4 regions of the Sedimenticola sp. genome follow, and region 1 is predicted to be linked to each of the others. Evidence: predicted binding sites of a transcription regulator. Region 1 holds the regulator's gene; each other region holds the start of a gene.
What was found. The regulator FliA, encoded in region 1, starts transcription of late flagellar genes. The targets are predictions, from matches to a motif close to GCTAAAGTTNNNNNNNNNNCNGCCGATA.

Region 1 (5,996 bases):
AGAGTCAAGACCTCGGCGCTCTGACCGCCAAAACCCGGGTCGCACTCTCTCGTTCGATTGTTCAGCAACTTGTTGGTCCTGTTGAAGAAATTCCTGTTGTGGTGTTGGATCCTGGATTGGAACAGATATTGCAGCAAACGATTCAGCCTACCCAAGAGGGGGGCGTCGGGTTCGAACCCGGTCTGGCCGAACAGTTACAGAAAGCGCTGGTCGAAACCGCCAGCCAACAGGAAACAGCAGGACAAGAGAGTATTCTTCTGGTCGCGGCGCCCATTCGCATGTGGATGGCGCGTTTCGTCAAGCACAGCGTGCCGGGCATGAGCGTACTCTCGTATAACGAAATACCGGACAACCGCAAGATCAAAGTGGTTGCCACGGTGGGCAGGCCCAATGCAGACACATAAGGCAGCCATCGCTAAACGGTCGATCATTTGAAAATGGCGAGTTAAAGAGCCGTTTGATCGTGTAGCTGGCTGCAGGGAAAGCTAGGTATGAAGATTAAACGCTTTTTTGCATCGGATATCAGGCAGGCATTGCGACAGGTTCGCGAGGCGCTGGGCTCCGATGCGGTCATTCTCTCCAACAAAAAGGTCGATGGTGGTGTCGAGCTGGTGGCGGCTATTGATTATGATGCCGCCGCCTTTATCCCCTCGCCGGAAATCCATACGAAACCCACGCTGGAGCCGGTCAAATCGACCCGCCAGGAGCGGAAAAGTGCTCCCGCTGCCGCATCCACCCCACCTGTAGCTTCTGTGGCTGCATTGAAGGAGCAGGTAATTCCCAAGGTGGAGTGGAGTCAGGATCCGGTCCTGGTTGAAATGCGTCAGGAGATGCGGGCACTTCGTCGTATGATGGAAAATGAGCTTTCCGGATTAAGCTGGCGGGAGATGGGACACCACAAGCCGGAGACGCGTGACCTTTTCCGCAAACTGATGGGACTCTCCATCAGTCCCGATATCTGCGGTGAGCTGGTTGAAAGCGTCACCGACGTAGAGACAGCTGACCAGGCTTGGAGAAAGGCACTCTATTATCTTGCCAACCAGATCCAAACCGTCGGTGATGATCTGCTGGAACAGGGCGGAGTGTTTGCGCTAATTGGTCCTACCGGTGTGGGCAAGACCACGACAGTGGCTAAGCTGGCCGCCCGTTTTGCCCTGCGTTACGGCACCCGTCAAGTGGCGTTGATCTCCACAGACAATTACCGCATCGGCGCCCAGGAGCAGTTAAATACCTATGCCAGGATCCTGGATGTCCCGGTACGATCAGCTGGCACTCGCGAAGAGTTGGCTGTGGCGCTGAACGGATTGACCGGTAAACGGTTGATATTGATCGATACGGCCGGTATGAGCCAGCGTGACGTCAGGCTGAGTGAACAGCTGGCACTGCTGGATGTGGCCGGTCAGGGTGTGCGCAGCTTCCTGACCCTCTCTGCCGCCACCGATTACTCCTCCATGGAACAGGCGATCAGCGCGTTTGGTGCGGCCAAACCCGAGGCCTGTATTTTGACGAAAGTGGATGAGGCCGGTTCACTGGGTGGTGCGCTTTCAGCGTTGATACACAAGGCGCTACCCTTGGCCTTTTTTGCTGACGGTCAGAAGGTACCCGAAGACCTCCATTTGGCTCGTTCGCATACGCTGGTCAGCAAGGCCGTGGCATGTAGCAATGGGGGCGCGGAGTATTCCGACGAATACCTGGCCCTGGCGCTCGGAGGTGCGAGAGCAAATGCTCATGGTTGACCCAATAACTGATCAAGCAGCAGGATTAAGACGCATGGTACAGCCTACACCGGTACGGGTAATCGCGGTCACGGGAGGTAAAGGCGGAGTCGGTAAGACCAATATTTCGGTAAACCTGGCCGTTGCCATGGCGGAGATGGGGCGTCGAGTGATGTTGCTCGATGCCGACCTTGGGCTCGCCAATATCGATGTGGTATTGGGTCTGCATCCGCAGTACGACCTGTCCCATGTGTTAAGTGGTGAACGCTCTCTGGAAGAGGTCGTATTGCAGGGGCCGGCCGGCATTCGGGTGGTGCCCGGGGCATCGGGTGTGCAGCAGATGGCCGAATTGAGTGCCGCTGAGCATGCCGGTCTGATCCGCGCCTTCAGTGATGTGGGCGGCGATCTGGATGTGTTGATTATCGACACGGCGGCGGGTATCTCCGATACTGTGGTCAGCTTTAGTCGAGCGGCGCAGGAGTTAATCGTGGTGGTTTGCGATGAACCGGCATCAATCACGGATGCTTACGCCATGATCAAGCTGCTCAACAGGGAGTATGGGCTGGATCGGTTCCGTATTCTGGCGAACATGACCCGCACGGCTGAAGAGGGGCGCAATCTTTATAACAAGATGTGCCGTGTCACAGACCAGTACCTGGATGTTATGCTTACCTACATGGGCAGCATTCCTTACGACGAAAATCTCAGAAAGGCCGTGAAATCACAAAAACCCGTGGTTCAAGCCAACCCGCGTAGCCATATCGCAAAAATATTCAAGAATCTGGCGCAAAAGGCCGATAACTGGCCTGTACCGGACGGTGCTAGCGGGCACCTGCAGTTCTTCGTGGAACGGCTGATTCAATACACAAGTCAGAGCGGGGAGATAGGCCGGTGAACGGATTAGCGAGCTATACCGCGATTCAGGAGATGGATGCCGACACCTTGGTGAACCGGCATGCGCCACTGGTCAAGCGTATTGCTTATCATCTGATGAACCGTCTGCCACCCAATGTTCAGGCGGATGATCTGATACAGGCAGGGATGATCGGTTTGCTTGAGGCAAGCAGAAATTACGATCCCAGCCAGGGGGCCAGCTTCGAAACTTATGCAGGGATTCGCATACGGGGAGCCATGCTGGATGAGATTCGGCGTAGCGATTGGACTCCCCGGTCAGTACATCGGAAAGCCAGAATGGTCGCGGATGCCATGCGATCCATAGAGAATGAACAGGGGCGGGATGCACGGGATGTAGAAGTGGCAGAGATACTGGATATGAATTTAGTTCAGTATCATCGCATTCTGCAGGATGCGGCGGGCTGCCGGATCTTTAGTATTGAAGAGCTGCAGGCGGTGGGCGAGCTCCCCTACGACGGCAACGACAGCGAGTCGGCGGGGCTGTTTGACGGCATGCAGAAAGACGCCTTTAAGAAGGCCCTGGCAGAGGCTATCGCCGGTTTGCCGGAAAGAGAGAGATTGGTTATCGCACTCTATTACGACGAAGAGATGAACTTGAGAGAGATTGGCCAGGTTCTTGGCGTCAGTGAGTCCAGGGTGTGCCAGATACATAGCCAGGCGACGTTGCGACTACGCGCCCGCCTGGCAGATTGGTTATCCGATACAGATGAGTTCTGATCGGTTTATGAAAACGCATAACGGCATCGAGTTTGGAGGTTGCCTTGAATAAAAACATGAAGATTCTCATTGTGGACGATTTTTCCACAATGCGACGGATTATTAAGAATCTGCTTCGGGACCTGGGGTTTACCAACACTCAGGAAGCAGACGATGGTAATACCGCTTTGCCCATGTTGCAGTCAGGTAACTTTGATTTCCTGGTAACGGACTGGAATATGCCGGGTATGACCGGTATTGATCTGCTGAAGGCGGTGCGTGCGGATCCGAATCTGGTGAAATTGCCGGTGTTGATGGTAACGGCTGAGTCAAAGCGCGAACAGATCATTGAGGCGGCACAGGCAGGTGTCAATGGATATGTGGTGAAACCGTTCACCGCCGTAACTCTGGAAGAGAAGATAAGCAAGATTTTTGAACGTGTAGGCAGCTAAGCGTCAGCATGACAAATCCGTCTGGAGAACTGTATGGATAGTGATGAACGTCTGATGCTGGCAAGACAACTGGTTGAACAGCTTGAGGCAGGCAACGAGGAAGAGGCGACGCATATTAGCGCCATGCTCTCGGAAGGTGTTGAGAGCAAACTGTTTGTTGAGGTAGGGCGGCTCACACGGGAGCTGCATGAGGCGATCAATGAGTTTCTGTTGGATCCCCGCATCAATGAGATGGCACAAATAGATATTCCGGATGCCAGTGAACGATTGACCTACGTAATCAGCATGACTGAAAAATCCGCCAATAAAACCTTGGGAGCCGTAGAAGCAGGGTTACCGCTGGCGGATGACCTGGGCAAAAAGGCACTGGCAATTTCAGCGCAATGGGAACGCTTCTGCAATCGGGAGCTGTCGGTCGATGATTTTCGGGAGTTGAGTAAGGATTTGGGTAGTTTTCTGACCTTGACAACGGAAAGGTCGAAGCAGTTGCATAGTCATTTGACCGATGTGTTGATGGCTCAGGACTTCCAGGACCTGACCGGACAAATTATCCGGCAAGTGATCACCCTGGTACACGATGTTGAAGACAAGCTGGTACAGCTGGTTCGGATATCCGGCTCAAAATTGCCAGAAAAACAAAAAGATGCAAAGAAACTGGAAGGACCCGTTATTCCCGGCATTGATCAGGGCAATACGGTCAATGGACAGGATGATGTGGATGACCTGCTATCCAGTTTGGGCTTTTAGAGGTGTCGAAGCATGGCCATTGATATGGATGACGAGATCCTGCAGGACTTCCTGGTTGAGGCCGGGGAAATCCTTGAGCAACTGAATGAACAGTTGGTGGATCTAGAACAACGCCCCGACGATTATGATCTCTTGAATGCGGTTTTTCGTGGCTTCCATACCATCAAGGGCGGCGCAGGTTTTCTGAGTATTGACCCGCTGGTAACGGTTTGCCACCGCGCAGAGGACGTATTTAATCTTTTGCGCCAGGGGCAGCGTCGGGTAGATGCGGTCCTGATGGACGCCGTGCTCCAGGTGCTCGACGTTGTTAATGAGATGTTTGCCAAGGTGCAATCGGGTGAAGAGCCGGATGACGCTGACCCGGTATTGATTGAAACGCTCCACCAATTGGCTGTTCCTGAAAGTGAAGTAGCGGATGAGGTTCCTACTGTTACATCCGCAGCCGAATCTGAGCCCGAACCCGAATCAGACCCCGAACCTGCCCAGGTGGTTGAGGCAGCAGGATCGCCTGTCGACCCGGCGCTTGGCGGCGATGATATTACCGAAGAGGAGTTTGAAAAGCTGCTGGACCAGCTTCACGGAACCGGCAAGCACGGCGGCGTTCCCGCTCAAGCCGACCCGGTGAAAGCGGAGCCGGTAACTGAGGCGGCTCCCGCTGGCGGTGATGACATCACTGAGGAAGAGTTTGAAAACCTCCTGGATCAATTGCATGGAAAGGGGCAGTTTAAGGGGGTGCCGACGGCGGCTGAAGAGAAGGCGGCCGCCGCCAGGGCCAAATCGCCTGTCCCCCAGGTCGCCGCTGCCGCGACGGCAGACTCCGATGAGATAACGGAAGAAGAGTTCGACGCCCTGCTCGATGAATTGCATGGCAAGGGTCAGTTCGGCGCGATCAATGGCGTGGCGGAAGCTCCGAGCGCCAAGTCAAGTGCTGCCGCCAAGCCAGCTAAACCGGCCTCAAAACCGTCGGAAAAGCCGAAGCCGACTATACAGCGATCTGCCCCTGAAAAAGCAAAGGCCCCAGAAAAAAACGACGCCGGACAAGCCCGCAAGGCCCCTCCGGCTACGGCAGAAACCACTATCCGTGTTGATACCGCCAGGTTGGATGAGATCATGAATATGGTCGGCGAACTGGTGTTGGTGCGCAATCGTCTGGAAACGCTCAAGGCCAAGCTTGGAGACGAAGAGGTAGCCACGGCGGTAGCCAATCTGGATGTGGTGACTTCGGATCTGCAGAACTCGGTGATGAAGACCCGCATGCAACCGGTGAAAAAGGTATTTGGCCGTTTTCCCCGGGTGGTGAGGGATTTGGCACGCAGTCTCAAGAAGGAGATCGATCTTGAACTGCACGGTGAAGAGACCGACCTGGATAAAAATCTGGTCGAGGCGCTCTCCGATCCCATGGTGCACCTGGTGCGTAACGCGGTGGATCATGGCATCGAAAGTCCGGATGAGCGGGAAGCGGCCGGCAAGC
Region 2 (5,996 bases), on a different contig from region 1:
CCATGTCGAAGTTGATGACCAGGTCCACGCCTTTGATATCCAGGCCGCGGGCCGCGACGTCGGTGGCGACCAGGGTTTTGATGGTTCCCTGGCGTAGCAGACCCATCATCTGGTTGCGCTCATCCTGGGTCATGTCGCCGTGCAGTACACCGACCCGCAAACCCTGCTTGCGCAGTTCGGGGCCCAGGGCATCCGCCTGTAACTTGGTGTTGGTAAACACCAGGGCCTTGTCGAAGGTTTCATTTTGCAGCAACCAGGCAAGCAGGTTCTTTTTGTGGATTTTGTCATCGGCCGGGATGATCTGCTGGGTAATGCTGCCGTGCCGATCGCGGACCGTGCTGAGTGTGATGACCGCGGGGTCGCGCAGTAATGTATCGATAATGCCTTTCAAACCCCGGTGGCTCAGGGTGGCGGAGAACAGCAGGGTTTGGCGCTCGCTGTTGCACTGCCCGGTGATGCTCAATACATCGTCGCTGAACCCCATGTCCAGCATGCGATCCGCCTCGTCCAGGATCAACACTTCCAGACCCTGGAAGTCCGGTGTGCCCTGTTCCAGGTGTTCCAGCAACCGGCCCGGCGTGGCGACGATGATTTCGGGGTTCTTGCGGAACAGGGCGCGCTGGTATTTGAACGATTCGCCCCCGGTGATCAGGCCGATCTGCAGGCGCGTACCTTTGATCAGCTTCTCTCCCTGTTTCAGGATTTGGTGCGCCAGTTCCCGGGTCGGTACCAGAATCAGCACCCGGGTGCCGCTATCCGGTGCCGGGGTATTCAGCAGGCGATCCAGCGTCGGCAGCATAAAGGCGAAGGTCTTGCCGCTGCCGGTCTCGGCACTGGCGATCAAGTCTTGCCCTTCCAGCGCTAGCGGGATGGCCTGCTGCTGGATCGGGGTCGGTTCATTCAGGCCCAGGTCGTCCAGGGTTTGAAGCAGGCGGGGGTGGAGGGGCAAGCTGGAGAGCAACGGGGTCACCTTGTGTGCAATGAGATCGAAAGAGCCGCTATTGTAATCCATTGGCGGGGGCGATTGGGATAAATCCCTCGGCGATGGAATGGCCGGTTCTATGTGATAATAGCGGCCAATCGCGTGGCAATTTGCAGGGAACGTCTTATGGGCATCGACTGCCGAGCCATATCTTCATCCCGGACGAACCAGTGAACCAATACGATGTGATCATTATCGGCGCCGGTGCCGCCGGCCTCATGTGCGCCGCCACGGCCGGCCGCCGTGGTCGCCGGGTGCTGCTTCTGGATAACAGCCGCAAGGTGGGTAAGAAGATCCTGATGTCGGGTGGCGGGCGTTGCAACTTCACCAATCTGTTTGTGGAGCCGGCCAACTATGTTTCGCAAAATCCCCACTTCTGTAAATCGGCCTTGAAGCGCTACACCCAGTGGGATTTTATTGCCCTGGTCGAGCGTTACGGTATCGCCTATCACGAGCGGGAGCATGGACAGCTGTTCTGTAACGATTCCGCCCGTGAAATCCTGGACATGCTGCTGTCGGAGTGCGAGCAGGCCGGCGTCACCTTGAAATCCAGCTGCGAGGTGGCGGCAGTCAGTGGCGAACATCTCTATCAGGTGAGCACGAATCAGGGCGGTTTTCTTGCCGAGTCCCTGGTGGTGGCCACGGGCGGACTCTCCATCCCGAGTATGGGGTCGAGCGGGTTCGGCTACGACATTGCTAGTCAGTTCGGCCTGAATGTATTACCGCAGCGGGCCGGGTTGGTCCCCTTCACCTTTACTGACCGGATGAAAGGGGTGACCGAGCGGCTGGCCGGCATCTCCCTGCCGGTAACGATACAGTGTGGTGACCAGCTCTTTTCTGAACAACTACTGTTCACCCATCGGGGATTGAGTGGCCCGGTGGTGTTACAGATCTCCAACTACTGGAAGGTGGGCGAAACGATAAGGGTGAATCTCTTACCGGATTTGGATGCGGTTGCGTTATTGCGGGATTTCAAACAACAACATCCGCGCGGCTCTTTGAAAAATCTCTTGGCAAAACAGTTACCTAAGAAACTAATTGCAGAGTTGATGGCGCTCTATTGGCCGCAATGGTCGGAGCGCCCGATCGCCGATATGCCGGATAGCCTGCTGCAAGAGATTGCCGGGCACCTGAATCATTGGCAGTTAAAACCCTCGGGAACGGAGGGCTACCGTACCGCAGAGGTAACGCTGGGTGGTGTGGATACCGATGAGCTCTCTTCTAAAACCATGGAGAGCCGACGTCAGCCGGGCCTCTATTTTGTCGGCGAGGTGATGGACGTGACCGGGCATCTTGGCGGGTTCAATTTTCAATGGGCCTGGTCATCCGGTTATGCCGCCGGACAATACGTTTAACAACCCCATTAAAAGCCGTGGAAATTTAGAAGCATATAGTGATGTGCTTATCTATTCTCCAATAAGCAATTCGACTTAAGTTTAATCTGCAACTGTCGCTACTCCATACAAGACCGCTGAAGACACGGCGGCACCTCGTGGGATTGTGGTTGATTGTACCTACCTGTTGGCACCCACATACAGACAAATACCTGGTGAACAATCCGGCTTGCCGGTTGGGACATTTTTAACTATGAAGATCAAAACCAAACTGACTGTAGGCGCCAGTCTGCTGATGCTCATCCCCGTGGTGATCGTCAGCGCCGTACTGGGGTGGGTCGCCGTAGACAATGGACGTGAGGCGTTGGAAACCAAAGCGCAGAATCAGATGATCGCGCTTAGGAACAGTACGCAAAAAGCGATCGAAAATTATTTTTCCAGGGTGCAGGCGCAGATCGTCACCCTGTCTGACAACCGGATGATTATCGATGCCTTGAATTCGCTGCCGAACGCCTATCGCCTCTATCAGAGCAGCGTCGAAGCGACCGGCGACGCGGGAAAAGCCAAACTGGATAAGATGCGTCAGGATCTGGTGGCCCTGTATACCGGGCCGTTTATGGATGAGTACAAGAAGCAGAACGGCGGGGCTACTATCGATGCCGGACAGTGGGTGGAGAAGCTGAGTGGCACCGGCATTACGCTGCAGAACTCCTATATTACCGCCAACCCCAATCCGTTGGGTGAAAAGAGCAAGTTGATCACCCCGGAAGACGGCTCTTTGTATGAGGTAATGCACAAGCGATTCCACGGTTCATTACGGGATTATCAGGAGCGCTTCGGGTATGAGGATATCTTCCTGGTCGATGCCAAGACCGGCGATGTGATCTATTCGGTGGCCAAGAAAGTCGACTACGCCACCTCGTTGCTGGATGGGCCCTTTGCGGGAACTGCGCTGGCCGAGGTGTTCAAAAAAGCCAATGAATCGGAAGAGCCCGGCTTTATTGCCATGACCGATTTTTCCGCCTATGCCCCCTCCTATAATAATCAAACCGCCTTTGTCGCCTCGCCGGTGTTCACGCGCGGCAAGCGCATCGGTGTATTGATTTTCCAACTTTCAGCCGAACGTATTTCAGCGGTGATGACCCATGAACATAAATGGGCCGATGTCGGACTGGGTGAGTCGGGTGAAAGCTTTATCGTCGGCGGCGACTACACGCTGCGTAGCGACAGCCGCTTCCAGATAGAAAATGAAGCGGGCTATCTGGATAGCCTGAGTAAGTCCGGTATGTCGGCGGAACAGGTGGCCAAGGTAAAAGCCAAGCATTCAGGTATCGGGGTGCAGCAGTTGAAATCAAAGGCTTCCGAGGCGGCGCTGGCGGGTGAGTCGGGTGTGGCGCTGTACACGGATTACCGTGGTGTGGATGTGCTGACCGCCTACGCGCCGTTAAGCATCTCCGGATTCAAGTGGGCGGTTATCGCCAAGATGAATACGGAAGAGGCATTCCGTTCTGTCGAATCGCTGAAGAGTACCATTGCCGGCGTGGCTATTGGCATTGCCGTAGTGGTGTTTGTTGTTGGCGCATTAATTGGCTGGGTCTTTACCGGCCTGATCGTGCGGCCGATCCAGAGCACCGTGGATGCGGTGAAGGATATCGCCGAGGGCGAGGGTGACTTGACCCGCCGCTTGGATGATCGCAGCAAAGATGAACTGGGTGAACTGGCTGGCTGGTTCAACCGCTTCCTGGATAAGATGCAGGGCGTGGTGGGCGAGCTGAACAGCGTGACACAGAATCTGTCGGTCTCCGCCGAGCAGCTATCCAAGGTGTCGGAAGAGACACGGGACGGCATCGGCAATCAGCAAGTGCAGACCGAACAGGCCGCGACAGCCACCAACCAGATGGCCGCGACGGTACAGGAAGTGGCGAAGAACGCCGAGTCCGCCGCCAATTCGGCTATGCAGGCGAGGAACGAAGCGACCGAAGGCAAGGGTACGGTGGATGAAAGCATTGCAACCATTCATCACCTTTCAGCGACGGTTGAACAAGCCGCCGGTGTGATCGGTAGGCTGGAGCAGGATAGCGTCGAGATTGGCGGCGTCCTGGACGTGATCCGCAACATTGCCGAGCAGACCAATTTGCTGGCGTTGAACGCGGCTATCGAAGCGGCGCGGGCCGGCGAGCAGGGCCGTGGATTTGCCGTGGTGGCGGATGAAGTCCGCACATTGGCTTCCCGTACCCAACAGTCGACGCAAGAGATTCAAGAGATGATTGAACGCCTGCAGGCGGCTTCTAAAGAAGCAGTAAAGGCGATGGATGAAACCAACACCCAGGCGCGAAAGGGTACCGACTTCGCGGTGCGTACCGGCGAAGTGCTGGAATCCATCACAAACGCCATCAATCAAATCAGCGACATGAATACCCAGATCGCCAGCGCAGCGGAAGAGCAGAGCGTGGTGGCGGAAGAGATCAACCGCAACGTGGTGGGTATCAACGAAATCAGCGAGCACACCGCAAGGGGTGCACAGCAGACCGCCTCCGCCAGTGAAGGGCTGAACAATCTTGCGGGACAACTGCAGCGTATTGTTGGGCAGTTTAAGATTTAGTTTTTGTTTTGTCTGATGATCAAAGCGTCTCCTGAAAAGGAGGCGCTTTTTTTATGGAGTAAAGGATGGATGTGTAGAGAAAGATAGACATGGGCTGATATTTATTAAATCAATAGAGTCAGCGACCTAGCTGTGCGGCGCAATCAAAGTGCAGCCAGCGTCTGAATGAGTGAATAGTTATATGTGCATTAATCCTCTTTGATAAAGTCTCTTTTTTTTTCTTTCTGAATTCGATTGCGTATTTCTTGAATTCTTTGTTCCAAAAATTGTCTATGCTTTAGGAGCTCGACAGAATTACATAGCTGCACAATTTCCTCAAGAAAATCTATTTTTTCTTGCAGCATCGGTACGGCGCTTTCAGACCAGGATGAAATAATTGGCTCATAGGGAATTTCTTTAAAATCATCAAAACTTTTGTTCTTATCTAAGAATGATTTATAAAAGACCAATTTCCTTTCCAATGAAAACCCGGAAACTACTGAAAATAAGAAGCACATATACTTATTGTTATTAAATTTCGTTTCGATCTCATTAATAATATATTTGTTTTGTTTGTTCAATATTGAATTGTCGGTTTGAGGGTTTACGCTCTTGTTGAAAAAAGATTCATAATAACCAAAGCATTTCCTCTTGCGTTCCTGCTCAAAAACAACTGATGTGATTCGTTCCATAACACTGGCGAAGTCCTCGCGCATCCATATGAATGAATAGTCACGACTATCATCGTGATGGCTTAGGTAATCTTTTCTTGAGAATTTTTCCTCAAGATATCTATCAATGAATGTTTGATCATTATCGAGAAGCATTGTTAAAAAACTTCCATTGTAGTCAGCATGATGATCAACTTTATCTATCGCTATATATGCATCCTCAAGCAATGAAAAATTGCCAGAAAATACAGAGTGTATATTTTTATATATCTCAGTATGTGGATTAAGGAGCTGAGAAATTGAGAGGGCGTACTCCGAAGCGCTACTTGCTCTTCTTATAATAATCGCAATAATTTCAGCGATAAAGCCTTTTTTTATCGCTTCATATTTTAAGAGATAATCAATTTCATTAATGAAATACTTATTAT
Region 3 (5,996 bases), 170 kb from region 1:
GCAGAACTTGCCGTCTCGCCACTGGGGTATGTGCCGTCATAGGGGATAGCCGGTGCGGATAGCGGATAGCCGTTGGACGGATAGCCTTGTATTGTGGAGGATCTGGACGGTTGGCTGGATATGCCTGTCGCATCGATTGTCTGGGCGGGCCTCTCGGCAGGAGTGGTCTCAATGGGACGCCAATTGGTACCCGTATCGGCGAAGCGCCGTGGTTCATCCGCCAGAACGGCAGTGACGGCGAGTGTGAGGCAGAAGGCACCGTGAAAGAACCTTTGCATGGTTATGCTCCCTTTTATTGACCGGATGAATAGCCGCTCCGGTTCTTGTCGTTGCCGTTATCATAACCGGAAAAAAGGGATCATGTCGCCGTTAGGCGAGAGGGTTCGGTGCCGCAGGAGTCGCTCAGTAACCGGCCGTTTTCAGGTCGAGGCCGGGGGGGAGTTCGGCGATTCGTTCAATGCCGGTATTGATGCGACCATCTGGCAACAGCTCCAGCCAGCGAAATCCGGGCGGGGTGGTGCTGATCCCGAACTTATCCTGGTTTTCAATGAATTGAATACAGGTAGAGGGCGTTCCCATCATCTTGATGCCGTTGAGTTCGGTATCAAAGGTTTGATGAATATGGCCCCATACCACTCCTTTTACATTTCCATGCCGATTCAGGATGGATAAAAAGGGCGCTGGATTGTCCAGGGCCATTTTATCCATCCAGGCGCTGTTGATATGTATCGGATGATGATGCAGGGCGATGAGTACATGGTGTTCCGGATGGTTGCCCAAGGCGTTATCCAGTGTCTGCAACTCCTGGTCGCTCAGATGTCCCCCTTCAGAATGCGGTAGGGTGGAGTCGAGCAGGACGATTAACCAGTTACCCAATTTGATCTCTTTGGGGGTCTCGACCAACCGGCCCTGCATGTGGGTGCGGAGCATGTCCGGTTTGTCATGGTTTCCCGGCAGGCAGCAAGCCCGAATGCCGAAATCCTCAACATATCGTTTGAGGCGGGTGTAACCAATGGCGGAGGCGTCGTGAACCAAGTCGCCGGTTAGCAGTAGTAAATCGGTTTCCGCTTTATGCCGCTCAGCCAGGGACATCACCCACTCGAAGCTGAGTTGGGTATTGATACCGGCCAGTTTCCACTCTGTATCGGTATGCAGGTGACAGTCAGTGACCTGCAAAATCCTAATGGCTTGCCGTTTCCGCGAGGATGCAGGTTTCTGACTGTTAAGGTTGACGATGTCTTGGGCCATATTAAAACCAGATGTCGACCGATATAGCTGAATATTAAGTCATGAAGGGCAATTTTGTATCTGGCGCGGATGTGATGAACGCGGCAATACCGCTCCACTATAAGGATTTTTTCTCTGAAACCTGCTTTTTTGTGGACTGGGTCACATTTTTTTAGGTTCCTATTTCGTTGCAGGATGTGTCTGTATTAGTTCAACAAGTCGCTATCCTGGTTTGAAAAGCGTGCTAGGAGGGCCGCGAGTTGTGGACTTTTGGACGGCGGGAAGCTAAAGCAGGTTGGATAAGGGGCCGGTTCCCTGGACATGCAAATAGGGAGGTCATAACGGATGGGTTACGTCAGTTCGATTTCACCCATCTGTTTGGTTGTCCGGTCCGGTCGGTTACGTGGTTCAGAAGTTGTCGGTTGAGACAAATAGGCCTACACGCAGGTCTTTAGCGCTATAGATTTCCCGTCCATCCACCTTCATGACCGCATCGGCAACCCCCATGACCAGACGACGGGTAATAACCCGCTTGAGGTCTATGTGGTAGGAAACTTTTTTTGCGCTGGGCAACACCTGTCCGGTAAATTTTACTTCGCCGACACCCAGTGCCCGACCATGGCCAGGATTGCCTAACCAGGCCAGAAAGAAGCCGACCGCCTGCCACATGGCATCCAGTCCCAGACAACCTGGCATGACCGGGTCGCCGGGGAAGTGGCAATCGAAAAACCAGAGGTCTGGCGTGATGTCCAGCTCCGCTTCAATCACTCCCTTTCCGTAGGCGCCACCTTCATCGGAAATCCGGGTGATCCGGTCCATCATCAGCATGTTGGGGACAGGCAACTGCGCGTTGCCTTCGCCAAACATTCTGCCGTAGCCGCAATCCAGCAGCTGCTCTCTTGTAAAGCTTTCTACTTTTGCCATGAATCCAGTTTCTCTGTTGTGATTGTCTTCAGGTATGAGACGCGATGCCTGACTCCTTGGAAATCAGGTCTGTGGGCTCAATTGCTCCTGCAGGAAGGGTACGATTCGATCTATTTCGATCATACTGTTGTCACTGTCACACCTGCCGCGGTATTCCAGTTTACCTTCGTCCAGACTGCGCTCGCCGATTACGATCCGGTGAGGAATACCGATCAATTCCATGTCCGCAAACATGGCTCCCGGACGGGCACCGCGATCATCCATCAGTACCTCAATGCCTACGGCGCTTAGCTCCCGGTAGAGTTGCTCAGTGGCTTCACGAACCCGATGTGATTTATTCAGTTTCATTGGACAAAGAGCGACCTGGAAGGGGGCGATGGCGGCTGGCCAGATGATCCCCTTGTCGTCGTGATTCTGTTCAATGGCGGCGGCGGCCACGCGGGAGACACCGATGCCGTAGCAACCCATTTCCATTACCAGGCTCCGGCCATTTTCATCCAATACCGATGCCTTCATCGCCTCGCTGTACTTATTTCCCAACTGGAAGATATGCCCGACCTCAATACCCCGGGCCAGGGTTAGGGTGCCCTGGCCGTCCGGACTGGGGTCCCCCTCCTGCACGTTACGGATATCCGCAACCTTCGGTGTGGGCAGGTCACGTTCCCAGTTGATGCCGAAATAGTGCTTCCCATCCTGATTGGCCCCGGCGCTGAAATCCGCGGTCAGGGCGACAGTCCGGTCGATGATGCAGGGGATCGGCAGATTGAGCGGGCCCAGGGATCCGGGGCCGGCACCGATCGCTTCACGGATTTGCTCTTCGCTGGCGAAGGTCAGGGGTGCTGCCACCTCAGGCAGTTTCTCTGCCTTGATTTCATTCAGTTCATGATCACCCCGTACCAGTAGGGCAACGTAGTCGGCCGGTTCCTCCTCGGCGGCGACAACAATCAGTGTTTTTATTGTTTTTTCAATGGGTTGATTGAATTGGTCAACCAGGTTCTGAATGGTTTTGGTCTCGGGTGTGTCGACCAGTCGCAATGTCTCGTTTGGCGCGGCGAGGCCAGTACCAAGCGCCACCGCTTCAGCCGTTTCGATATTGGCGGCATAATTGCTCTCGGTCGAGAAGGCGATGGCATCTTCACCGGAATCGGCCAATACATGGAACTCCATCGAAGCGCTGCCGCCGATGCTGCCGCTGTCCGCCTGTACCGCCCTGAACTCCAAACCGCAACGGGTAAAGATACGGCTGTATGTCTGGTGCATCAAATCATAGGTTTGCTGCAGGGAGGCTTGGTCGACGTGGAAAGAGTACGCATCCTTCATCAGGAATTCGCGCGCACGCATGACGCCGAAACGGGGCCGAATCTCATCGCGGAATTTGGTTTGAATCTGGTAGAAGTTGATCGGCAGCTGTTTGTAGCTGTGCAACTCGTTACGGGCCAGGTCGGTGATGATCTCTTCGTGGGTAGGACCGTAACAGAAAGCCCTTTTGTGCCGGTCGTTGAGGCGCAGCAGTTCCGGGCCGTACTGCTCCCAACGTCCCGATTCCTGCCATAATTCGGCCGGTTGGATGGAGGGCATCAGTACCTCCAGTGCACCGGAACGGTCCATCTCCTCCCGGACGATGGCTTCGACCTTGCGCAGCACCCGCAGGCCCAGCGGCAGCCAGGTGTAGAGACCAGCGGCGAGTTTGCGGATCATGCCGGCTCGGATCATGAGCTGGTGACTGCTGATCTCGGCGTCGGAGGGAGTCTCCTTGACGGTCTGAAGAGGAAATTGGGATGTGCGCATGTCCGGGGTCCAGGGGGTGTGGGTGCAAAATGCGCCTATTCTAACGGTATGCCCTGGTCGGGACAAATGGATGACGACGATTAGATTGGGGTTGCCGCTTTATCTGCCGGGGCTACAGCATTCCCGCTAGCTGCCGAAAAAACTCTATTGGATATTGATTTTATCAGCGGTAGCCCATTGTTCATTGCACCAGCCACAGCTTATCACCCTGCTCCGCTTGCCAGAATTCACTGGCATTGGATGCGTTGGATTGTGTTGGCAATAGCGCTGTTACTGGGTGGTGTGGTAGCTAGCGACTCTCTGGTCAGTGCCGCGCTGATCCAGTGGGCCAAGCAGACCTATGGCGAGCTGGCTGCAAACAGAATAGTCGAGTGGCAGAATCTGATGGAGACGCATCCAGACGCGAACGAAACGGAAAAACTGACCCTGGTAAACGACTTTTTCAACCGGCTTACCTACCGTTCCGACCTCAATATCTGGGGTAAGGAAGATTACTGGGCTACACCGGCGGAAGCACTGGGACGCGGCCAGGCCGACTGTGAGGATTACTCCATCGCCAAATACTTTACGCTGCGGGAGATGGGGGTGCCGGAGGAGAAGATGCGCATTATGTATGTGAAGGCTCTGGAGTTAAACCAGGCGCACATGGTATTGACCTACTACCCAGAGAAGGGGGCGATTCCCCTGGTGCTGGACAATCTCAACGGTCAGATCCTCTCGGCTGACAAGCGTGGTGATCTGGCTCCGGTATACAGCTTCAATGCGGAGGGGCTGTGGCTGGCCAAGAGCCGGGGACGGGGTGAGAAGGTGGGGTCGTCGAGCCGCATTAGCCTCTGGCAGGACCTGAAGGCACGCATGGCCCGGGAGACGGCGCAATGAAGCCCAAGCAATACAGTCGATTTCTTACACAACAGAATAATAAGCGGAGCGCTGAGGTAAGCCTATTATGACCTTGCCAAAACAACTGGTGGCACTGATTGTCACCCTGCTGCTGTTGGTCTTTGTCGGGACCTTTCTGATCACGGTACATAACACCCGGGATTATCTGGAAAAGCAGTTGGAGTCGCATGCCCAGGATGCCGCTACTTCGCTGGGATTGTCGATCTCTCCCTACATGGCGGATATGGATCTGGCGACGATCACTTCAATGACCGATGCTATCTTTGACCGCGGATTCTATCGCTCCATTCGAATCGAAGATATGCAGGGTAAGCCCTGGGTAGATCGGGTGTTGCCGGTGCAGCTTGAAGGTGTACCGGAGTGGTTTATCAACATGTTGCCGCTAACGACGCCGGAGGGTGTATCCGTCCTCATGGATGGCTGGGTTCAGCGGGGGCGGGTTGTTATCAGCAGCCATCCCGGCTACGCCTATCGTCAACTATGGGAAAACATCGCCGGAACATTGCGTTGGTTCCTGGTCAGTGCCGTTGCCGCTCTAGTAATCGGTGTGTTGATACTGAAGAGGGTATTGGGGCCCCTGAAGTCGGTTGAACAGCAAGCCAATGCCATCTGCAACCGTGAATTCCCGATCCTGGATCCATTACCCAAAACGCCTGATATACGACGCATGGTAGAGGCGATGAACCGGATGTCGGCTAAGGTGCGACAGATGTTGGATGAACTGGAGCGTCTCGCTGCCGGATTCCGGCGCCAGGCTCATCAGCATCCGGTAACCGGTCTGGCCAATAAGCGGTTTTTTATGGATCTGCTGGTTAACCAGATCGACTCCACCGAAGAGTTTTCCCGCGGTGCGCTTTGCCTGGTGCAGCTGAAGGATTTCAAACGCTATAACGATGCGCATGGTTATAGTGCGGGTGATGCGCTATTGGGGCAGACGGCGAGGGCGTTGGAGACGGTATCCGCCCAGTGGCCGAGAAGTCAGCTTGCCCATCTTGCCGGTGCCGATTTTGCGCTGCTGGTAGAAGAGTGTGCCGATGACCAGATTCCACGCTTGGCTGAGCAGTTGGTGGCGCTATTGACCGGTCTTTACGGCAGTGGAAAGCTGGATAACCCGGATGTGGGGCATGTCGGTATTGGCTTGTTTGATGGTCGCCAGA
Region 4 (5,996 bases), 120 kb from region 1:
GCTGACTGTGCAGGGCAACAACGATGTGCTGACCGTTACGGATAAGGCCGCCATTGCTTCCGAGATCAGGCAACTGCGTGATGAGCTGTTTTCCATTGCCAATACCAAGGACAGCAACGGCGAGTATGTATTCGCCGGCTATCAATCCAGCAATCGACCCTTCTCCTACAGTGCCGGTGTGTATACCTACAGCGGCGATAGTGGTCAGCGGGAATTACAGATTGCCCCAGGGCGCACCGTGGCGGATGGTGACAACGGTTTTGACACCTTTATGAGTGTCGCAACCGGCCCGATCACCACGGTAACTACCATCGCTGCCACCACAGCGGTGCCCCCGGCCATTTTGGATGGGGAAATCACCATCGATGGCGGCAACGGCTACGGTGCAATCAGCATTGGCGCCTTGCCGGCAGCGGTGAACCCCACCGATCGGGCCACCCAGTTACGTGATGCCATTAACGCCATCAGTGATCAAACCGGGGTGACAGCCGAGAATGCCACCGCCACCACCCTGACGCTTACCGCAGTGGGTGGTACCGGCATCACCGTCGCGCTTTCCGGTTCTGCGACCACCGCCAATACCGGTTTGACGGCCGGTACCACAGCACCGGTGACCTCCAACCGGAGCATCTTCGAGACCCTTGATCTCTTGGCCACGGAGCTGGAGTCGGGGAATTCAGTCACGCGTTATATCACCGATGTGCAGTTGGCGATGGATAACCTGATCGAAGTGAGGACCTCTGTGGGCGGTAGGCTCAACGCGATCGAGGAGCAGACATCGGTGAATGAAGATCTGCTTTTGGCACTGGAAAAGCACCGCTCCGAGGAGCGGGACCTTGACTATGCCGAGGCCATCACCCGCTTTGAAAGCCAAATGGTCGCCCTGCAGGCGTCTCAACAGGCGTATGTGAAGGTGAAAGGTCTCTCCCTGTTCAACTACCTCTAAACGGGGGCGGCGAACAGCGGCATTGGCAAATGGAGACTATAGGCGAGACACCGGTAGTGGGAATGCAGCAACGTTCAGACCGGTTTGAATTTTAATCATCAACCTGAGCAGGTGGGCACCGAAGTGGCCGCTAAAGGGGAATAAGGAGCAAGACAATGGCACAAGTCATTAATACCAATATCATGTCGCTGAATTCCCAGCGGAATCTGAACAAATCCCAGGAATCCCTGGCGACCTCGATTCAGCGTCTCTCAAGCGGTCTGCGTATCAACAGCGCGAAAGACGACGCCGCCGGTCTGGCCATTTCCGAGCGGATGACCGCTCAGATCCGGGGTCTGAATCAGGCTATCCGAAATGCCAATGACGGTGTGTCACTGGCCCAGACCGCAGAAGGTGCCTTGGCCGAAACCTCAAACAGTCTGCAGCGTATCCGTGAGCTGGCCCTGCAGTCCGCCAACTCCACGAACTCCGCCTCCGACCGTGCCGCTCTGCAGGCTGAGGTCAACCAGCTGAAACAGGAGATTGACCGGGTCGCCAGCACCACGGAATTCAACGGTCTGAAACTGCTGGACGGTACCTTTACCGCTCAGAGCTTCCAGGTAGGCGCCAATGCCAATCAGACCATCAATGTCACCATGGCGGGTGCTTCCGGTTCCGATCTGGCCAACAATACTGTGGCGGCAACCAATTCAACGGTCGACTTCGGTACCACCGCAACCGGTACTTCAGCCGCCACCCTGGCCGGTGTTACGTCACCGTTGGCAACCGCCCAGACCATTACCGTATCCGGTACCCTGGGTTCCGCCACCCACACCACCACCGCGGGTGACAGTGCCTTCGCCATTGCAGCCGGAATCAATGCGATTAGCAGCAGCACGGGTGTGACGGCGGATGCCTCCAATACTGCGACCCTGGGCAGTCTGTCGGCTAACGGTACAGTTTCTCTGACGCTGGGCAGTGGCGGCACGACCTCTACCATTTCCGCAGCCATTACCACGACCGACTGGGATGCGTTGGCCACCGAGATCAACAAGGTGAGCGGTACTACCGGTATCACCGCTGTCTCCAACGGCGGCACCATGACCTTGAGTCAGGCGGATGGTAAAAATATCAATATCGAAAACTTCGATCACTCCACCGCCAGTGCCACAATTGTGGTGGGTACCACGGCTATCGGATCGGATCCGGAGACCCTGACCCAGGGCGCGGCTGATAGCACGATCGTAACGGGTAGGGTCGACTTCAACTCCAACAGCACCTTCTCGGTCTCCTCCAGTATTGCAAATACGGCGGGCAGTATCTTGAATGTGGCTGCCAATACGGCTGTGGGTTCGACCGCCCAGCTGTTGAGTACGGTGGATGTGGGTACGGCCGCCGGGGCCAATACCGCGATCAATATCATCGATGCGGCGCTGGCGACGGTTTCCGGTATTCGGGCGGATCTGGGTGCAATACAGAACCGTTTTACTACCACCATCTCCAATTTGAGCGCCACGGCCGAGAACCTCTCGGCGGCCCGTTCACGTATTCGTGATGCGGATTTTGCGGCGGAGACGGCAGAGCTGACCCGTTCACAGATCTTGCAACAAGCCGGTGTGGCCATGGTTGCGCAGGCGAATTCGTTGCCGCAAAGCGTGCTGTCGCTGCTCCAGCAATAATAGGCAAAACAGAGGGTTATTGAATATTTGATCCTGCTGAATGGTGATTCTTCCAGCACCCAGGTGATCCGATGACGGGGTGTTTGAAGGGTGGTAACAGGGTCCCTCCTCCGGATGGCGTGAGGTCATCCGGAGGAGGGATTTAGCTGACAAATGGCAGTTAACTATTTGTAACCAATGGGAAAAAATGGAATGGACTGTATTGTGACTGTCTTCTCACGATTTTTTGCTATTTCACTTAAAGAATCCACGAGTATGGCCGTTACAGACATCGGAGGCGGTGAATACCAGATCAAGACTCCGGTATATCCGCTAAATATTAACCTGACCCCGAGGGCACCCAGGCGGTAGCTAAAGGGGAATAAGGAGCAAGACAATGGCACAAGTCATTAATACCAATATCATGTCGCTGAATTCCCAGCGGAATCTGAATAAATCCCAGGAATCCCTGGCGACCTCTATCCAGCGTCTCTCAAGCGGTCTGCGTATTAACAGCGCGAAAGACGACGCCGCCGGTCTGGCCATTTCCGAGCGGATGACCGCCCAGATCCGGGGTCTGAATCAGGCTATCCGAAACGCCAATGACGGTGTGTCACTGGCCCAGACCGCAGAAGGTGCCTTGGCCGAAACCTCAAACAGTCTGCAGCGTATCCGTGAGCTGGCCCTGCAGTCCGCCAACTCCACGAACTCCGCCTCCGACCGTGCCGCCCTGCAGGCTGAGGTCAATCAGCTGAAACAGGAGATTGACCGGGTAGCCAGTACCACGGAATTCAACGGCCTGAAGCTGCTGGACGGTACCTTTACCGCTCAGAGCTTCCAGGTGGGTGCAAACGCCAACCAGACCATCAACGTGACGATCTCCGGTGCTTCCGGCTCCGATCTGGCCAACAATACCGTGGCGGCAACCAATGCCACCGCTGATTTCGGTACCACGGCGACCGGTACTTCGGCTACCACCCTGGCGGGTGTTACGTCTCCGCTGGCAACCGCCCAGACGATCACCGTGTCCGGTACCTTGGGTTCCGCTACCCACACCACCACTGCGGGTGACAGTGCCTTTGCTATCGCTGCCGGTATCAACACTATCAGCAGTAGCACCGGCGTAACGGCAGATGCCTCCACTACTGCGACCCTTGGAACCCTCTCCGCAAACGGTACTGTAACCCTTACCCTTGGTAGCGGTGGTACGACTTCAACCGTTTCTGCAGCCATTACTACGACTGACTGGGATGCGCTGGCCACCGAGATCAACAAGGTGAGCGGTACTACCGGTATCACCGCGGTCTCCAATGGCGCCACCATGACCCTGAGTCAGGCGGACGGTAAAAACATCAATATCGAAAACTTCGATCACTCCACCGCGAGTGCTACGGCAGTGGTGGGCACCACCGCTATCGGTTCGGATCCGGAGACCCTGACCCAGGGCGCGGCCGACAGCACCATCGTAACCGGCCGTGTCGACTTCAACTCCAACAGCACCTTCTCGGTTTCGTCCAGTATTGCCGTGGGTGCGGGTAGTATTTTGAATGTGGCCGCCAATACAGCCGTGGGCTCAACCGCCCAGCTGTTGAGTTCGGTGGATGTAGGTACCGCTTCGGGTGCCAATACGGCGATCAATATTATTGATGCGGCGCTGGCAACGGTCTCGAGCCTGCGGGCGGATTTAGGTGCGGTGCAGAACCGCTTTAGCACCACTATCTCCAACCTGGGCGCTACGGCAGAGAACCTCTCGGCGGCCCGTTCACGTATTCGTGATGCGGATTTTGCCGCGGAGACGGCAGAGCTGACACGTTCGCAGATTCTGCAGCAGGCGGGCGTGGCCATGGTGTCACAGGCTAACGCGCTGCCGCAGAGCGTGTTGTCACTCCTCCAGTAACATGGAACTGGCATGGGGCTTAGTTTGACTGAGCCCCATGCCAAGTTAATAGGTGATAGCCATGGTAAATGAAATCTCTCAGAGTATGTTGGGCGGTGTAGTTGCCCAAGCAAAAGGAGCTGCAAGTAGTGCCGGAAGGGTGCGGGAGAGTTCGGATATCGAAAGAGTGGTACCGGTTGCTCATATCTCGCCCAGTAAGGAGGCGAAAGCAGCTAAACGCCAATCTACGGCTGCGGATGGGCAAAAACTCGACAAGGCCGTTGAGCAGTTGAATGAGTTCGCGCAATCTGTACAGCGTAAACTGGAGTTTTCGGTAGATGAAGAGAGTGGGAAGACCGTTATTAAAGTCATAGACAAGGAGTCTGGGCAGATGGTCAGAAGTATCCCCTCTGAAGAAGTGCTGGATATGCAGAAACGGCTCAAGGAGACGAGCGAAGCTATATTTAATAGTGGTAATGCAGGAATCTCTCTGCTATTTCAGGGTAAGGCATGACGTGATACGGACAGGGATGTCCGTATTATCAATTGATTTGAAGCATTAACAGGAGGCCGGCATGGCCATATCGTCAGCAGGTATCGGCTCGGGATTGGATGTCAATTCGATCATCACCCAGTTGATGGCTATTGAACAGGAGCCGCTGCTGAAGCTGGATCAGAAGGAAGCAACGGTTCAGGCGGAAATCTCCTCCTTCGGTTCGATCAAAAGTATCCTCTCATCACTGCAGACCAGCCTGGATAAACTGAAGGATACCGCTACCTTTCAGGCGAAAAATGCCAGCTCGTCTGATACGGACATATTTACCACTTCGGCCGATACGACGGCCGTTGCCTCTTCTTATGACGTCACAGTAAATCGGCTGGCCCAGCGCCATAAAATGGCGTCAGATGAGTTTTCCAGTGCGACGACCTTTGGCGGTGGAGCCGGTGATGAATTAACCCTCACAGTTGACGGCACCAGCTTTACGCTCGACCTTTCCACTGCGATGACGTTGAGCGAGATTCAGGCCGCCATTAATGTCGATGAAAATACCACCAATATTACAGCTGGTATTATTACCGGTGATAGCGGCAATCAGACGCTGGTTCTCACCGCCAAAGATATGGGTTACGACAAGCGTATCCAGCTCTCCTATGGCGGCGCAATTACCGCCGGGACTTTTAATCTTGCTACGATTAACACCGATGCCAACAATGTATTGATCGCTTCTGACGCAGAGCTTGACGCCTCGTTGACGGTGGATGGCGTCGCGGTTACGCGCAGTTCGAATACCATAAGTGATGTGGTTTCTGGACTGACCATGACGCTGAAAAGTACCGGCAGCGCGACGGCAACGATTGATAACAATACGTCGTCAGTAAATGGTGCGGTGACGGCCTTTGTCAAAGCCTTCAATGAAGCGCAGACCACGCTTGCCGATCTGGCAAGTAGTTCCCTGCAGGGGAACAGCATCGTCAATAATATTCAGACTCAAATGCGCAACGTGTTTAACAGCAAAGCGGGTGTTTCGGGTAGCAT

Region 2: a site for FliA is predicted at 2,411-2,438, ahead of ACQY5R_RS02760 (methyl-accepting chemotaxis protein). Genes of this name have one in related genera too.
Region 3: a site for FliA is predicted at 4,051-4,078, ahead of ACQY5R_RS00945 (transglutaminase-like cysteine peptidase). Genes of this name have one in related genera too.
Region 4: a site for FliA is predicted at 2,842-2,869, ahead of ACQY5R_RS00740 (flagellin). Genes of this name have one in related genera too.

Annotation. Positions count from the first base shown of each region.
Region 1 covers NZ_JBNKFS010000001.1:24,091-30,086, reverse strand. Annotated here, with positions in the region: gene flhA (flagellar biosynthesis protein FlhA) at 1-404, shown strand, start outside; gene flhF (flagellar biosynthesis protein FlhF) at 492-1,736, shown strand; gene ACQY5R_RS00165 (MinD/ParA family protein) at 1,771-2,610, shown strand; gene ACQY5R_RS00160 (RNA polymerase sigma factor FliA) at 2,607-3,347, shown strand; gene cheY (chemotaxis response regulator CheY) at 3,404-3,778, shown strand; gene ACQY5R_RS00150 (protein phosphatase CheZ) at 3,812-4,525, shown strand; gene ACQY5R_RS00145 (chemotaxis protein CheA) at 4,538-5,996, shown strand, end outside.
Region 2 covers NZ_JBNKFS010000003.1:79,973-85,968, forward strand. Annotated here, with positions in the region: gene ACQY5R_RS02750 (DEAD/DEAH box helicase) at 1-1,012, opposite strand, end outside; gene ACQY5R_RS02755 (NAD(P)/FAD-dependent oxidoreductase) at 1,153-2,337, shown strand; gene ACQY5R_RS02760 (methyl-accepting chemotaxis protein) at 2,570-4,918, shown strand; gene ACQY5R_RS02765 (hypothetical protein) at 5,107-5,996, opposite strand, start outside.
Region 3 covers NZ_JBNKFS010000001.1:190,724-196,719, reverse strand. Annotated here, with positions in the region: gene ACQY5R_RS00965 (hypothetical protein) at 1-278, opposite strand, end outside; gene cpdA (3',5'-cyclic-AMP phosphodiesterase) at 403-1,248, opposite strand; gene fabA (3-hydroxyacyl-[acyl-carrier-protein] dehydratase FabA) at 1,636-2,151, opposite strand; gene ACQY5R_RS00950 (proline--tRNA ligase) at 2,215-3,939, opposite strand; gene ACQY5R_RS00945 (transglutaminase-like cysteine peptidase) at 4,180-4,818, shown strand; gene ACQY5R_RS00940 (EAL domain-containing protein) at 4,886-5,996, shown strand, end outside.
Region 4 covers NZ_JBNKFS010000001.1:143,659-149,654, reverse strand. Annotated here, with positions in the region: gene flgL (flagellar hook-associated protein FlgL) at 1-946, shown strand, start outside; gene ACQY5R_RS00745 (flagellin) at 1,102-2,604, shown strand; gene ACQY5R_RS00740 (flagellin) at 2,981-4,480, shown strand; gene ACQY5R_RS00735 (flagellar protein FlaG) at 4,542-4,973, shown strand; gene fliD (flagellar filament capping protein FliD) at 5,035-5,996, shown strand, end outside.